One region of the Arthrobacter sp. L77 genome, then DNA from elsewhere that is predicted to be linked to it. Evidence: riboswitches for the same ligand, from Rfam matches in the RefSeq annotation. Region 1 holds a riboswitch; each other region holds the start of a gene.
What was found. Region 1 has a riboswitch for S-adenosylmethionine ahead of RY94_RS09450 (LLM class flavin-dependent oxidoreductase). Riboswitches for the same ligand answer to the same signal wherever they lie in the genome.
Positions count from the first base shown of each region.

Region 1 (5,232 bases):
CGCCGAGTATGCGAGGAAGCACAAGGAGTCGTTCCAGGAGTACGTCGGGGACCTGGCGGAGGCGGCGGGAGCGCCGCCGTACCTGGCGCCACAGCTGTCGATCCTCGCCGAAGGCGCGCAGACGACGGCGGCGATCGCCGGTTCCTCGGAAGCTGCGGGTCAGGCGCGCCGTGCCGCCGAAGTGCTCATCGACGCGGCCCTGCGCGAGGGGATCAGGGGAGCGGCCTAAGCCGTCAGGTCCTGGTAGTCGGGGTTCTCCTCGATGAAGGCCGCCACGAATTCGCACTGGGGAACGACCGTGAGGTGCTGCCGGCGGGCGTCGTCGAGCGCATACCCGATGAGGGTGCTTCCGATCCCGCGACCCTCGACGTCCCGGTCGACGACCGTGTGCGTGAAGGTGATCGAATCGCCGGACCGCTCATAGGCGGCGGTACCGACAGGGCTGCCGTCGAGGGTGGCCACGTAGCGGCTCTCTGCCTCGTTGTTGCTGACCTGGACGTCCGGGGTGTCGGTGCTCATCCAGCCACCCTCGCATCCGTACCGACCGGGGTCAACGTGCCATGTCCGGTGGTCACTTCTCCTGCCGGGGCCCGGCCTCTCCGCTGCGGTGCCGCACGCGAGGTACGGTCTGAACCATGACATCGAAGATTCTGGTGACCGGTGCAAGCAGGGGCATCGGTGCAGCCATCGCCCATGATCTCGCAGGGCGTGGGCATCGTGTCGCCGTCCATGCCGGCCGTGATGGGCGCGCCGCCACGGCGGTGCGCGATGCGCTTCCGGGCGACGGACACGTGGTGGTCGTCGGCGACGTCGGTGATTCCGAGGCCTGCAGTCGCATCGTCGACGAGGCCGTGGGTGGGCTGGGCACTCTCGACGTGCTGGTCAACAACGCCGGCATGTTCGAGGCGCATCCGATCGACACCGTGTCCTTCGCGGACTGGCAGGAAGCGTGGCGCCGCACGCTGGACGTGAATCTGCTGGGGCCGGCGAACCTGGCCTGGCTGGTCGCGCGGCATCTCCTCGACCGGCCGGCGGGGCCGGAGGGCGGACGGCTGATCAGCGTCGGATCACGCGGAGCCTACCGGGGCGAGCCCGTCACACCGGCCTACGGTGCGAGCAAGGCGGCGTTGCACTCCATGACACAGTCCCTCGCGGTGGCGCTCGCACCGCACGGGATCCTTGCTGCCGCCGTCGCGCCGGGATTCGTCGAGACCGACATGGGCAGGACAGTGCTCGACGGCCCGGGTGGCGACGCGGTGCGCGCACAGAGTCCGTTCAATCGCGTCGCGACGCCGGAGGAGGTGGCGCAGACGGTCACGTGGCTCGCTACCGATGCTCCGCTCTGGGTCAGCGGCACCGTGGTGGACGTCAATGGGGCGTCCTACCTGCGGTAGCTACAGGGCGGCTAGAGGAGATGGATGCCGCTGTGGGCGGCGGCCCGCAGATCCGTCCTGCGCTCGAGGTGGCGGTGGAAGAGCTCCACGTCGGTGCCCTTTGCTGAGGCGAGAGAGGATCCTGCTGCGATGAACGCGGTGCCCAGGCGGATGAGCGTCCGGGATGTGAGTCCTCCGCGGGATGATCCGGCGAGCGCCGGGTAGCCGGCGTGAAGGGTTGTGCTGGTCATGTCGTCTCCTGGGGATCGATGAGGGGGAAGGCGTTGAAGTGGATCTGGACGGGCCGGGTTCCCGGGGTGCCCGGTTCGGAGCGGTAGGCGTCGAGCTTCTCGCGGAAGATCTCGCTCATGTCCCGGGTGAGGGCTGCGAGCTGGTCCACCGTCAGGTGGGCGTTCATCGTCGCGATCACGGCTGCGTCCGCCCACTCGGGCGGGATGGACTCGGAACCACTGGCCATGAAGGTGGCGAGAGCTTCGGAGCGGCCGCGTTCGAACTGGCGGTTCACCTGCCGCGTGGCTTCCCGTGTGGTGGGGTCCTGCTCGAGTTCGGGGGTGCTGAGCGTCAGGGATCCGCGGGGGCGTTCCCACCACCGCTCCCGTGCGGAGCCCCGTTCCACCTCGCGGACGAGGCCGTGGCGCGCGAGCTGCCGCAGGTGGTAGCTCGTTGCCCCACTCGATTCGCCGACCCTCTTGCCGATGCTGCTCGCGGTCTGCGGCCCGTAGCTAGACAGGACCTCGAGTAACTGGACCCTGAGAGGGTGGGCGAGGGCCTTGAGTGCCGCTCCGTCCAGGATGCGGTTGCCGTCCTCCGACGGGTGTCCTGTGTTGCCTGTGCTCTCCTTCATGCCTCCAGTGTGCACGCGCAAAGATATGTTTGCAATGCTTTCTTTGCACTTTTTGGTCCCTTTCGTGCGAATGCCGACCGCCGTCGTCGGACCTTCTCCGGGCGGCGGGGGAGGTTCGAGGCGTGACGCCCCGTGACGACGGCGGGTGGACGACGGCGTGCCGGCCCACCTACGCTCGAGACCAGAATCAAGAGCTCCAACGCAAAACCCTGGTTTGTTGGACGGCAACCCCCTCGCTGTAGCGGGGTGCCCCAGGTGAGGATTCGGCCCGGCACAGGCAGTGCGGGCAAGTATGGCGCTTCCGCCACGGCAGTGCCCCGACGTGAGGACTCTTCATGCCCGCATCACCACGCCGTATCCGGTTCAACGCCTTCGACATGAACTGTGTGGGCCATCAGTCGCCGGGTCTGTGGCGTCACCCCGAGGATCAGTCCTGGCGCTACAAGGAACTGGGCTACTGGGCCGACCTGGCGAAGACCCTGGAGAAGGGACTGTTCGACGGCGTCTTCATCGCCGACGTCCTCGGCACCTACGACGTCTTCGGCGGCTCCAACGAGGCCACCCTGAGGCAGGGGACGCAGACCCCGGTCAACGATCCGTTCCTGCTCGTCTCGGCCATGGCGCTCGTCACCGAGCACCTCGGGTTCGGCGTCACCGCCGGCACCGCCTACGAGCACCCGTACCCCTTCGCGCGCAGACTCTCCACGCTGGACCACCTCACCAAGGGGCGGGTCGGCTGGAACGTGGTGACCGGCTACCTGCCGTCCGCTGCACGCAACATGGGCCAGGAGGACCAGCTCGAACACGACGCGCGCTACGACCACGCGGACGAGTACCTCGAGGTCCTCTACAAGCTGCTCGAGGGGTCGTGGGAGGACGACGCCGTGGTCCGCGACCGCGAGACGGGCGTCTTCACGGATCCGGCCAAGGTCCACGAGATCGGCCACGACGGCACGTACTTCAAGGTCCCGGGCATCCACCTCAGTGAGCCCTCACCACAGCGGACGCCGGTCATCTTCCAGGCCGGAGCGTCCTCCCGGGGCATCGCCTTCGCGGCAGGTAACGCCGAGGCGGTGTTCGTCGCTGCACCCACGAAGGAGAAGCTGAAGGACGTGGTCAGGAAGATCAGGGATGCGGTCGAGGCCGAGGGTCGTGACCGCTACTCGGTGCGGATCTATACCCTGCTCACCGTGATCACGGACGAGACCGAGGAGAAGGCCCAGGCCAAGCACGCCGATTACCAGCAGTACGTCAGCTATGAGGGTGCCCTCGTGCTCGTCTCGGGATGGCTCGGTGTGGACCTTTCCGTCTACGATCCGGACGAACCGCTCGGCAACGTGAAGTCCAACGCCATCCAGTCCGCCGTCGCGAACTTCCAGAAGGTGAACGACGACGGGTCGCCGTGGACCGTGCGGGACATCGCCGAGTCGGCGGGGATCGGTGGGCTCGGGCCGCGCATCGTCGGTTCGGGTGTGCAGGTCGCCGACGAGCTCCAGGCGTGGGTCGAGGAGACCGACGTCGACGGCTTCAACCTCGCCTATGCGATCACCCCGGGGACCTTCGAGGACATCATCGAGTTCGTCGTGCCGGAACTGCAGAAGCGTGGTGCCTATCCCACCGAATACACGGAGGGAACACTGCGTCAGAAGCTGTTCGGGAAGGGCGACCGCCTGCCCGAGGAGCACCGCGGTGCGCAGTATCGGCTAGCGCCGGTCCGCCCCTGACGCGTCGCCGGGTTGGTCATCGTCGACCCGGCGGGCGTGGTTCGGGCGCCACGGGTAGTCTCCGCCTTACGTGTCGGTGGGGTCGGTCATTGGCACCAGGCGGGTATGGCGGGAGCGTCGTGGTTCGTCCGCCCTGGCGCGTCATTTGCCTCAGTAAGCGTGGGGCATTGGTGGCTTCAGCTGGGAATAGACCTGCGCTCGCGGCGGAACAGTCGCGGGAAGGTGGCCAGCCCGAGGTGCGGGGGACTAGCGTCGAAGACAAGGTATCCGACGACCAGTCATCCGACAGAAGGAGTTCCCATGTCACGCGTAGCCATCATCGGTGGGCACGGAAAAGTAGCCCTGCATCTCACGAAGATCCTCACGAGCCAGGGCCACCAGGTCAGCTCGGTCTTCCGTAACCAGGACCACGCCGGCGACGTCGAGCAGGCCGGGGCAACCCCCGTTGTCGCGGACGTCTCCGAGCTGTCGGTGGAGCAGATGGCCGATGTCTTCCGTGGCCATGACGCCGTCGTCTGGTCTGCAGGCGCAGGTGGCGCGAGCCCCGAGGCGACGTATGCCGTGGATCGGGATGCTGCGATCCGCTCGATGGACGCCGCCCAGGAGGCGTCCGTGGGGCGCTATGTCATGGTGTCCTACCTCGGGGCACGTAAGGACCACGGTGTCCCCGAGGACAACGGCTTCTTCCATTACGCCGAGGCGAAGGCCGCGGCTGATGAGCACCTGCGCAACTCGGAGCTCGCCTGGACCATCCTCCAGCCGGGAGCACTCACCACGGACCCGGGAACCGGGATGATCGAGGTGTCCGCCGAGCCGCAGCAGGACTCGGTGGCACGCGAGGATGTCGCACTCGTGGCCGCCGTCGTCCTCGGTAACCTCGGCACGGTCGACAAGACCATCCAGTTCAACACCGGTGAGACGCCGGTCGCGGAGGCCATCGAGGCTGCACTGTAGTCCGACCAGCACGATGAAGGCGGCGTTCACTGTGTGGGCGCCGCCTTCTGTGTGCCAGCTGGCCCTCGTCTTCAGTGTGGTGCGGGCTGTCCTGATTCACGAGGGTGTGCACGAGAAACGCCAGGCGCTCCGTAGCTCCCGGGATCTACGCACCGTTCCGTACGCCGGATGCGCCCGGCGGACCGGATGCACCCGACGCCCCGGGAGCACCGCTGGGTATGCCAAACGCACCCGACGGGCCGGATGTACCCGACGCTCCGGATACGCTGCCCCGCGCTCCGGATGCACCGCTCCCCATGCCGGAGGCGGCCCTACC
Region 1 covers NZ_JWSU01000005.1:304,338-309,569, reverse strand. Annotated here, with positions in the region: gene RY94_RS09475 (TetR/AcrR family transcriptional regulator) at 1-229, shown strand, start outside; gene RY94_RS09470 (GNAT family N-acetyltransferase) at 226-519, opposite strand; gene RY94_RS09465 (SDR family NAD(P)-dependent oxidoreductase) at 636-1,394, shown strand; gene RY94_RS09460 (hypothetical protein) at 1,406-1,624, opposite strand; gene RY94_RS09455 (ArsR/SmtB family transcription factor) at 1,621-2,238, opposite strand; SAM riboswitch class IV at 2,424-2,537, shown strand; gene RY94_RS09450 (LLM class flavin-dependent oxidoreductase) at 2,574-3,962, shown strand; gene RY94_RS09445 (SDR family oxidoreductase) at 4,263-4,916, shown strand.

Region 2 (5,232 bases), on a different contig from region 1:
CGCGCTACGTGGACGAGGTGCGCAGGAGGACGCGGGCGCCCGTGCTGGTGGGCTACGAGGTCGACGGCGACACCCGGACCACGGACTCCGCGGAGGAGGTGGCGCTCGGCAACCTCGACGTGGCAGGGGGGTTGCTCGAACAGCTCAGCACCGACCAGCGCGAGGTCATCCTCCTGCGCATCGTGGCGGAGCTGCCGATCGACCAGGTCGCCGAGATCCTCGGGAAGTCGGCAGGATCGGTGAAGCAGCTGCAGCGGCGGGGACTGCTCAGGCTGAAGGACCTCGTTCAACCCAATGAATCGGAAGCGCCATGACTGCACGTGAGACGCCGGACGCCGTACGGCACCTCCTCGACGAGGCCGGCGTCGCCGAGGACCCCGCCCTCGTGCGCGCCGTGGAGACCCTCCGCACCCTCGGGGCGGGACCCGCGCCCGAGGTGACCGCCGAACTCGCCCAGCTCATGGCCGACGGCGGCAGGGCGCCGTCGGGCCGCCGCAACAAGAGGCGTATCACCTTCATCGGTGGAGCGCTGGCCGTGTCCATGGGCGTCGGGATGTCCGGCGTCGCGGCCGGCACCGCCCTCACCGACGGCCTCACCGAGGCCGTCGAATCGATGGCACGCTTCAGCATCCGGGACAGCGTCGACCGGGCGCACCCGCTTCCCGGCGCACTGGCGGGGCCGGACGGCGGCGGAGGGCCCGTCGTCGCCCCGTCCGCCGAGGCCCCGGCCCGGTCGCTCGCGGAGCCGGTTCCTGCGCCGTCGGCCGCGGCGGAGGTGGGCCGGTCGGCCGATGCCGGTCCCCCCGTGACGGACGCCGGTCCGCCCGCGGACCATGCGGTGCCGCGTGGCCCGGCAGGCGCCGGTCCGTCCGGTCCGGAACACACCCCGCCTACTGCCGCCCCGGATGGGCCGGCCGCTGCGGGTCCACCCGCTGCAGTCCCTCCCGCGCGCCAGGCGCCCCCCGCCGGGACTCCTGCTGCTGAGGCGCCCCCGGCCGCTGTCCCCCCGGGTGCGGCGTCACCCGTGGGACCGGCGGGATCCGCGCCGGCGCCCGGACGCGAGCGTCGCTCCATGGCGGCGCCGCTCGCGTCCGGGAGCACCGTGCCGGGAAGCCCGGTGCCCGGGAGCACCGTGCCGGGAGGCCGGGCCCCGGGGACAGCGGTCCCCGGGAACGGACAGGCAGGCGGTCCGGCTGCCGGGAACGGAAAGCCGGTCGATCCGGCCACAGGCGACGGGAAGATGGGTCCGGCCCCCGGGCAGGGGACGGCGGACAGCCCGGTCCCCGGCAGGGGCACGGCAGGCGGTCCGGTCCCCGGGAACGGGACCGCGAAGGCGGGCGGCCGGGGTCCCGAGGTCCGGCAGCTGAAGCAGCCCGGGCCGGGGGCTCCGGACGGTCCTGCTGCCGACCCGCGGGAGAGCGGCGCGTCCGCTGATGGGCGGGCTGTCCCCGCGCCGCAGGGCAGGGTGTGGCTCCTCGCGCCCGCGGGCGGTCCCGGGCAGGTCCCGTCCGTGCCCGGCACCGGGGATCCCGGCGCGGAGGAGGCGACGTTCGTGCCCGGCCCCGTCCCGGCGCCGGATGATCCCGCCGGGCTGCCGGACCTCCGCTAGGAGGTGAGCTGCCGCTTGGAGGAGATGACGCCGGTGTTGAACCCGGCGAGGTTGAGCCCGCCGTGGAAGCGTGCGTGCTCGATCTTGATGCAGCGGTCCATCACCACGTCCAGGCCTGCGGCTTCGGCGTCGCGCGCCACGTCCTCGTGCCAGGACCCCAGCTGCAGCCAGAGCGTCCTCGCGCCGACGTCGAGCGCGTCCTGCAGCACCGAGGGCAGGTCGTCGTGCTTGCGGAACACGTCGACGACGTCGGGCACCTCGGGCAGGTCCTTCAGCGACGCGTAGGCCGGCTGGCCGAGGATCTCCTTCGCCACCGGGTTCACGAAGTACAGGCGGTAGGGGGAGGAGGACTGCAGGTAGGTCGCGACGAAGTAGGACGCTCGCGAGGGCTTGTCCGACGCGCCGACGATCGCCACCGACCGCGCACTCCTCAGCAGGTTCAGCCGTTCGGGTGCCGACGGCCCCTCCCAGGTCCGTTCCGGTGTCGTGTTGCCGGTGCTGCTGCTCATGCTCCCACTCCCACTGCCCGTGTTGCCGACGCGTCGTCGTCGTTCTCACCGGCCGCTTCCTGCGGCAGGTCCTCGAAGGCGGCGTCGGAGGCGTTCACCGCGATGTCCAGGGCCTGGTCCAGGTCCCAGAGGATGTCCTCGAGGTCCTCCAGCCCCACGGAGATGCGCACGAGGTCCTCGGGGACGCCCGCCGCGGCGAGCTGCTCGGCCGAGAGCTGCTGGTGCGTCGTCGAGCCCGGATGGATCACGAGGGTGCGGGAGTCGCCCACGTTCGCGAGGTGCGAGGCGAGCTGCAGCGACTCGATGAACTTCTGGCCCGCCCTGCGGCCGCCCCTGATGCCGAAGCTGAACACGGAGCCGGGGCCCTGCGGCAGGTAGGTCTTCGCCCGCTCATGATGCGCATGGGTGGGGAGCCCGGCGTAGTTGACGTATTCCACCCGCGGATCGGCCTGCAGCCACTCGGCGACGGCCAGGGCGTTCTCGAGGTGTTCGTCCAGGCGCTGCGCGAGGGTCTCGACCCCCTGCAGGAGCTGGAAGGCGGACATCGGCGAGAGGGAGGGCCCGATGTCGCGGAGCTGCTCGGTGCGCAGCTTGGTCAGGAACCCGTACTCCCCGAAGTTCGCCCACCACTGGATGTTGCCGTAGGACGGCACGGGTTCGGTCATCATGGGGAACTTGCCGTTGCCCCAGTCGAACCGGCCGCTCTCCACGATCACGCCGCCGAGCGTGGTGCCGTGCCCGCCGATGAACTTGGTGGCCGAGTGGATGACGATGTCCGCGCCGTGCTCGATGGGGCGCACCAGGTAGGGCGTGCTCAGCGTGGAGTCGACGATGAACGGGACGCCGGCGTCGTGGGCGACCTTCGCGAGGCCCGCGAGGTCGGCGATCTCGCCGGAAGGGTTCGCGATCACCTCGGCGTAGACCGCCTTGGTGTTGTCCTGGATGGCGGCCGCGTAGTCCGCGGGGTCCGTCCCGGGGACGAAGGTGGTCTCGATCCCGAACCGGCGCAGCGTGACGTCGAGCTGGGTGACGGTGCCGCCGTACAGCTGGGAGGCCGCGACGATGTGGTCCCCGGCCTGGCAGAGCGCCGCGAAGGTGATGAACTCCGCGCTCATGCCCGACGCCGTCGCCACCGCCCCGATCCCGCCCTCGAGGGAGGCGATGCGCTCCTCGAACGCGGCGACCGTGGGGTTGCCGATCCGCGAGTAGATGTTGCCGTACTTCTGCAGCGCGAAGAGGTTGGCGGCGTCGTTGGTGTCCTTGAACACGAAGGACGTCGTCTGGTAGATCGGGACCGCCCGGGCCCCGTGGGTGGCGTCGGGCGTGCCGCCCGCGTGCAGTGCGCGCGTGCGGAAACCGAAGGAACGTTCTGCCATCAGGCACCTGCCTTGCTGGATTCTGACACTGCGACGGTGGGTCGGAGGTCGGGGTGGGTGCCGCAGGCGGCCGGGACGATGCTCATGGTTCCCTCCATCGTTCTGGCAGTAGCACCCTCATGTCGCCGCGGGGACGCGGAGGCCAGGGTTGCTGCGGCGTCAGTGAGCCAGATCTCTCGGCCGCTCGGGATGGTCGGATCGAGTCTGACACCGGGCCGGTGCAGAACCAAACCATGTGTCCCCGTGTGAGGCAGGGGTTGCGGCGACCTAGGCTGGAGGGATGGAGGAATGGAGATCGGCAAGCCGGGCGCAGGACCGCAAGCTGTGGCAGACGCTCTGGTACGTCGGCGCCGCGCTGACGCTCACGCTGGCCAGCAGCATCCTCGTGGCCCTGGGCGGCTTTGGAGCGGCGGCCACGGACTGGTTCTACGTCCAGCAGGCGGTGCTGCTCTTGCTCAGTGCCGCCGGGACGGTCTTCGCCCTCCGTCGCTGGCGGACGCTGCGCGGCTGAGGAGCACTTCACCTCCTGTTACTCAAATGTGACAGAAGTGACTGCTGTTAGGTATGGTCAGCACGTGCTTCCGCGACCGTGGGGCGCTCCTGGACGGATTGCCGAGCCCTGCCGTCGTCCCGGACTCGTTTGCAACCACGAAAGGCAGGGACGGGGGAACCACTAGTTCCACCGGGCGCGCAGGAGACCCTGCAGGCGCCCTCGGGGTTAAGTCGCACCACATCACCCACGGGTGATGTCCGCGGCCGGGTGACTCCCATCCGAACCCGACAGCTCACCCCGCAGGCATGGGAGAGGTATAGAACCATGTCACGAAACATTTCTTCAGCGCGCCACCGTGCCGACGTCGACGGCAGTCTCGCGCTGCAGGGCCTGTCCCGCGCCGCCAAGGCCCACGCCACCGCCGTAGGCCGCCCCGTCGCGATCGCCGCCGTCACCTCGGGCCTCGCGCTCGGCGCCGTGGGCACCGCCCATGCCGGTGAGTACACCGAGCAGGGCACGACGACGGCCCCCGCGGTCGTCGCAGCACCGGCCGCCGGCGCCGCCGCGACGACGCACACCGTCGTCGCGGGTGACACCCTGGGCGCCGTCTCGGCACGCTACGGCGTCGACCTGACCGCGGTCCTCACGGCGAACGGCCTGTCCGTCGCATCGGTCATCTTCCCGGGCGACACCATCACCATCCCCACCGGCGGTGCCGCTGCGGCTCCGGCCCGGACGGTATCGGTGTCGGTGCCCGTCGCCGCGCCCGCGGCGTTCGTGGCGGCTGCTCCCGCGGCGCCGGTCCAGCAGGCCGCTGCTGTCGCCCCCGCTCCGGCCGTGTCCACGGCTCCGGCGCCGGGCGTGCAGCTGGCCTCCGCCGGCATCACCCCGATCGCGACCTCCGGCAGCGCCGGCGGTACCCTCCTTGCTTCCGCCCAGTCGCAGCTCGCCGCCGGTGCCGTCCAGGACTGCACCATCCTGGTCGAGAAGGCGCTGCGCGCCGCGGGCATCCCCGCGGGCGATCTCGGCCCCTCGCAGTTCTTCCGGTTCGGCCCCACCGTGGGCACCCCGGCTCCGGGTGACCTCGTCATCACCGGCGGTCACGTCGCGATCTACGCCGGCGGCGGCCAGGTCATCAGCAGCGGCATGAACGGCGCGAACCTCACCATGAAGCACTCCCTCTCGGATCTCCCGGGAGCCTCCTTCGTCCGGGTCGCTGGCTGACACCGGAACGAACCACACGCG
Region 2 covers NZ_JWSU01000004.1:988,917-994,148, forward strand. Annotated here, with positions in the region: gene RY94_RS07295 (RNA polymerase sigma factor) at 1-314, shown strand, start outside; gene RY94_RS17745 (hypothetical protein) at 311-1,609, shown strand; gene RY94_RS07305 (CoA-binding protein) at 1,606-2,118, opposite strand; gene RY94_RS07310 (O-acetylhomoserine aminocarboxypropyltransferase/cysteine synthase family protein) at 2,115-3,494, opposite strand; SAM riboswitch class I at 3,586-3,690, opposite strand; gene RY94_RS07315 (hypothetical protein) at 3,775-4,005, shown strand; cyclic di-AMP (ydaO/yuaA leader) riboswitch at 4,126-4,308, shown strand; gene RY94_RS07320 (LysM peptidoglycan-binding domain-containing protein) at 4,312-5,211, shown strand.
Region 2: another riboswitch for S-adenosylmethionine. It lies ahead of RY94_RS07310 (O-acetylhomoserine aminocarboxypropyltransferase/cysteine synthase family protein); the one in region 1 lies ahead of RY94_RS09450 (LLM class flavin-dependent oxidoreductase).

Region 3 (5,232 bases), on a different contig from region 1:
CCGGGACCTGGAACTTCATCCTGTCCTGACCATCCGGTCGCGATGGCGTACCGGATCCGGGGGCTTCGGCGGCCGCCGGCGCGTGTCGGGGAGGACACGCCGTCGCAGGAGAACCGTCCGGGCCGGAAGTCCCCGGAGACGGCACCGGGGGCCCGCTCGAGCGGACCCCCGGTGCCGGGCAGGTGGAACGAGGTGCCTAGAGCACGTCCGAGAGGAACGACCTCAGGCGGGGCGTCTGCGCGTCGTCGAAGATCGCGGCCGGGGGGCCGGACTCCACCACGACGCCGCCGTCCATGAACGTCACGGTGTCGGAGACGTTGCGGGAGAAGCCCATCTCGTGGGTGACCACGACCATGGTCATGCCCGCCGTCGCGAGATCCGCCATGAGTGCCAGGACGCCCTTGACGAGCTCGGGGTCCAGTGCGGAGGTGGCCTCGTCGAAGAACATGACCTCCGGGTCCATGGCCAGCGCGCGGGCGATCGCGACGCGCTGCTGCTGGCCGCCGGAGAGGTTGCCGGGGCGGACGTCGGCCTTGTGCTTCAGGCCCACGAGGTCCAGCTGGGCGAGGGCCTTGCTCCGGGCCTCGTCCGCCGACATCCTCCGGAGCTTGCGCAGCGCGAGGGAGACGTTGTCCAGCACGGTCTTGTGCGGGAACAGGTTGAACTGCTGGAACACCATGCCGATGCGCCGTCGCAGCTCGTCCGGGTTGTCCTTCAGGACGGACCGGCCGTCCAGGAGGATGTCCCCCTGATCCGGTTCGATGAGCCGGTTCAGGACGCGCAGGAGGGTGGACTTGCCGGACCCGGAGGGGCCGATGACGGACGCCGTCGTGCCCCGCTCCACGTGCAGGTCGATCCCGCGCAGCACGTGGTTGGAGCCGAAGGACAGGTGCAGGTTCTTCCCCGTCAGGGTCCCTGATTCGATCGTCTTCATGCCTTCGCTCCTTCACCGATCTTCGCGGCCAGTTCGTCCGGTTCGGGCTTCTGCTTCTTGCCCACGCGGAGCCGGTTGTCGATGAAGTTGACCAGGTGCGTGAGCGGGATGGTCAGGCACAGGTAGAGCACACCGGCCGCGATGAGCGGTGACAGGTTGCCGGTGTTGCTCGCGGCGTCGTTGCCCACCCGGAAGAGCTCGCGCTCACTGGCGACGAGGCCGATGAAGTAGATGAGCGAGGACTCCTTGATGAGCGAGATGAACTGGTTCACCAGGGCCGGCAGCACGCGCCGCACGCCCTGGGGGATCACGACGAGCTGCATCGACGAGCCGTAGCTGAAGCCGAGGGCCCGCGACGCCTCCAGCTGTCCCTTCTCCACGCTCTGGATCCCGGAGCGGAAGATCTCGCCGATGTACGCCGAGGCGATCAGCGAGAGGGCGAGGATGCCCAGCGGGTACGGGCTCGTGCTGCCCGTGATCTCCCGGAGGATCGGGCCGAGCCCGAGTCCGATGAGCAGGATGATCACGACGGCGGGCAGCCCGCGGAAGATGTCCGTGTAGATGCGGGCGATCCACCGCAGCACGCGGTTGCGCGAGATCCCCATGACGGCGAGGATCATGCCGACGATCGTCCCGATGATCCCCGACGCCAGGGCGAGCATGAGCGTGTTCGGCAGTCCGACGGTCAGCAGGTCCGGCAGGACGGCCGCCATCGCCTCCCAGTCGAAGAAGGTCTTCCCGAGCTGTTCGAGGGCATCCATGCAGGGACCGCTACTCTACTTCCACGGCTTTGCTGCCGGGCTTCCAGTCGGAGGGCATCTCGCGGTCCGGGTACCACTCCTCGGTGAGCTCGGTCCACGTGCCGTCGGCGACGACGGCGTCGAGGCCCGCGTTGAGGGCGTCGATGAGCGGCTGGTTGTCGCTGTTCACGGCGTACGCGGTGAAGTTCTCGGTGTTGATGATGGTCTCGGCGATCGTGGTGTCGTCGCCGTCCTTCACCTGGCCGGTGGCCTGCTGCGACGGGGCCACCCAGGCGTCCACCTGTCCGTTCTTCACGTTCGCGTAGACGGTGTTGTAGTCGGGGAAGCGCACCGGCTCGAGGCCGAGGGTGTTGGAGACGTAGTCGTCCTGGACGGTGCCCTGGACCACGCCGATGCGGGTGCTCTCCGAGAGGGAGTCGAAGCCCGTGACGGAGGAGCCGTTCTTCGTGACGACGGCCATGTAGCCGAAGTCGTAGCCGTTGGTGAAGCCGACGTTCTCGCGGCGCTCCGCGGTGGTGGAGATCGAGGAGGATCCGACGTCGAACTGCTTGTTCTGCACCTGGGCGAGGAGCGCGGAGAAGTCGGTGGACGCGAACTCGACCTCGAGGCCCAGCTTGTCGCCGATGGCGCGCAGCAGCTCGTTGTCGTAGCCGGTGAAGACGCCGTCCTCGAGGAAGATGTTCGGCGGGGCGTCGGAGAGCGTGCCGACGCGCAGCGTGCCGTCGGTGACGAGGCCGAGCTCCGCGACGTCGATCTCGTCGATCGGCGTGGTGGTGTCGGTCGTGTACTGGTCGAGCGACTGCTGGTCGCTGCCGGCCAGGGCGTCGGTGGTCTCGGTGGGCTCGCTGCTGCCGCTGCCGCAGGAGACGGTCAGGGCGAGGAAGGGGACGGCGAAAGCCGCCAGGACCTTGCGGGAGATGTTCATGGTGTCCTTCGAAGTGCCGGCCCGGATGGGGGCGCGGGGAACGGGGGATGGTGCGGGGGACGCCGGATCACGGCGACTGGGGACAGGCTGCTGGGTGACACGCTCACTGTTCTGGGCTGTGCGAGGGTGCGGGTTCCGTCACCGGGGAATGGTCCGGGACAGGCCGCACGACGCCGTACTTGCCAACCGGGGGACTTGTCCCGGCGGCCGAATCTTCACCTGGAGCACCCCACTACGGGAGAGGGTTGCTGTCCAGCCGGCCAGGGCCGAGGGCTGGAACTCTTGATTGCAGGCAAAACGCTAGGGCAGCACGGAGCATCGGGTCAAAACGGGAGGTGCCGGAAACCGACACTTGACGTAGCAGAAGGGCCTCAGGGCGCCCTTTTGTGGCGGAGATTACACGAAACGGTCCACGAGATCGGTGAGTTCGGCCGTCAGGGCGGTCGAGGTGCGCAGCTCCTGGCCGTCCAGCGAGAGCACCGGCGCGAGGAGCCGGATGCTCGAGATCAGCCACACGGCGTCGGCCTCGAGGAGATCGCGCGGTTCCAGCGGCCCGTAGCCGAGCTCCCACCCCTGCTCCTTCGCCGCGGCGAACAGCGCGCTCTGCGAGGTTCCCGGGAGGATCCCGCTCTCGAGCTGCGGCGTGAGGAGGGTCTTCCGGCCGTCGCGCTCGTAGGCGAGGAGCACGGTCGACGTCGGGCCTTCCAGGACCTTGCCGTCGGAGGAGGTGAAGATGACGTCGTCGGCCCCGTGCGCCTTCGCGTACCGGACGGCGGCCATGTTCACGGCGTAGGAGAGGGTCTTCGCGCCCATGAGCAGCCAGGGCGCGCGCTGGGCGACGGTGCTGTCGTACCCGCGCTCGAGGAAGAGGACCCTCAGGCCCGTCTCGCGCTGCCGGAGGGTGGCCTCCGGCACGCGGGCCACCTGCACCCAGGCCGTGGCCCGCCCGGCGCCCTCCACCCCGCGGGTGGCGATCAGCTTCACGACGGCGTGTCCCTGGTCCGGTTCCGCGGCCGCGAACTCGCGCAGGCCCGTGCGGATCGCGCGGCTCCAGGCCTCGGCGTCCGGCACGGTGAGGTCCAGGGCGGCGGCCGACGACGCGAGGCGGGCCAGGTGCGCCTGCTCCTTGCGGGGGGCTCCGTCGACGGCGAGCAGGGATTCGAAGAGGCCGTCCCCGCGGGTGGCGCCGAGGTCGGTGGCCATCAGCTGCGGCTGGGACGCGTCGACCACCCTGCCGTCGTCATGGGCCGGGTCCAGGAACACTAGAACAGTCATGGGCCACAGCGTAGCCGCCGGGACCCCGCGGCCTCAGGTGAGCCTGACCTTCCGGGTGAAGAGTTTCTGCAGCAGGATGAAGACGAGGAGCAGGGCGCCGATCACGATGCGCGTCCACCAGGAGCTCAGCGTGCCCTCGTAGGAGATGAAGGTCTGGACGATCCCGAGCACGAGCACCCCCGTCAGGGAGCCGAGCACGTAGCCGTACCCTCCGGTCAGCAGGGTCCCGCCCACCACGACCGCCGCGATGGCGTCGAGTTCCAGCCCGGTGGCCGCCAGGCTGTACCCGGAGAGGCTGTAGAACGAGAAGAGGATCCCGGCGATCGAGGAGCACAGGCCGCTGATCCCGTACACGAGGACCTTGGTGCGCGGGACGGCGAGACCCATGAGCAGCGCCGAGGACTCGCCGCCACCGATCGCGTACACGGTCCGTCCGAACCGCGTCTGGTGCAGCACGTAGAACGCGACGGCGACCACGAGGAGGGCGATCACGACACCGGGGGAGACGAACAGCCTGCCCACCAGCGGGATCCTCGCCTGCGCCATGGAGGTGAAGAAGGGGTTGGTCACGGTGATGGAATCGACGCTGATGACGTAGCAGAGACCCCGCGCCAGGAACAGGCCCGCAAGGGTGACGATGAAGGGCTGGATCTCGAAGACCTGGATCACGAGCCCCATGAGCAGGCCGAAGGTGGCACCGGTCAGGAGGACGAGGACGATCACCGCGGCGGGGTTCCACCCGGCCTGCAGGAGGGCGGCGGCGATCATCATGGACAGGGCGACGACGGACCCGACGGAGAGGTCGATGCCCCCGGTGAGGATCACGAACGTCATGCCGACGGCGAGGACGATCAGGAACGTGTTGTCGATCAGGAGGTTCAGGAAGACCTGCCCGGACAGGAACCCCGGGTACATGACCGCGCCGGCGGCGAACATGGCGAGGAACAGGCCGAGCGTCGCGAGGGTGGGGGCGTACCGCGCCTTGCCCCGCAGCCGGCTCATGCGGGGGCGGTCGAGTGGTGCCGGGGTGCGGGTGAGGACGGACATCAGGCGGCCACCTTCGGTCGGGACGGTTCGGTCACGGGCCGCCGTCGCCGGCTGAGGAGGGTGCGCGCCCTGCTGGACTGCAGGAGGCACACGATGATCACGACGAGCGCCTTGAAGACCAGGGTGGCTTCGGGCGGGACGCCCAGCGTGTAGACGGTGGTGGTGAGGGTCTGGATGATCAGCGCTCCGACGAGGGTGCCGACCAGGCTGTACCGGCCCCCGGCCAGCGAGGTGCCGCCGATGACGACGGCGAGGATGGCGTCCATCTCGATGTACAGGCCGGCATTGTT
Region 3 covers NZ_JWSU01000004.1:62,731-67,962, forward strand. Annotated here, with positions in the region: gene RY94_RS02885 (energy-coupling factor transporter transmembrane component T family protein) at 1-29, shown strand, start outside; gene RY94_RS02890 (amino acid ABC transporter ATP-binding protein) at 197-934, opposite strand; gene RY94_RS02895 (amino acid ABC transporter permease) at 931-1,695, opposite strand; gene RY94_RS02900 (ABC transporter substrate-binding protein) at 1,706-2,620, opposite strand; SAM riboswitch class IV at 2,791-2,908, opposite strand; gene RY94_RS02905 (aminodeoxychorismate lyase) at 3,017-3,895, opposite strand; gene yjfF (galactofuranose ABC transporter, permease protein YjfF) at 3,929-4,942, opposite strand; gene RY94_RS02915 (ABC transporter permease) at 4,942-5,232, opposite strand, start outside.
Region 3: another riboswitch for S-adenosylmethionine. It lies ahead of RY94_RS02900 (ABC transporter substrate-binding protein); the one in region 1 lies ahead of RY94_RS09450 (LLM class flavin-dependent oxidoreductase).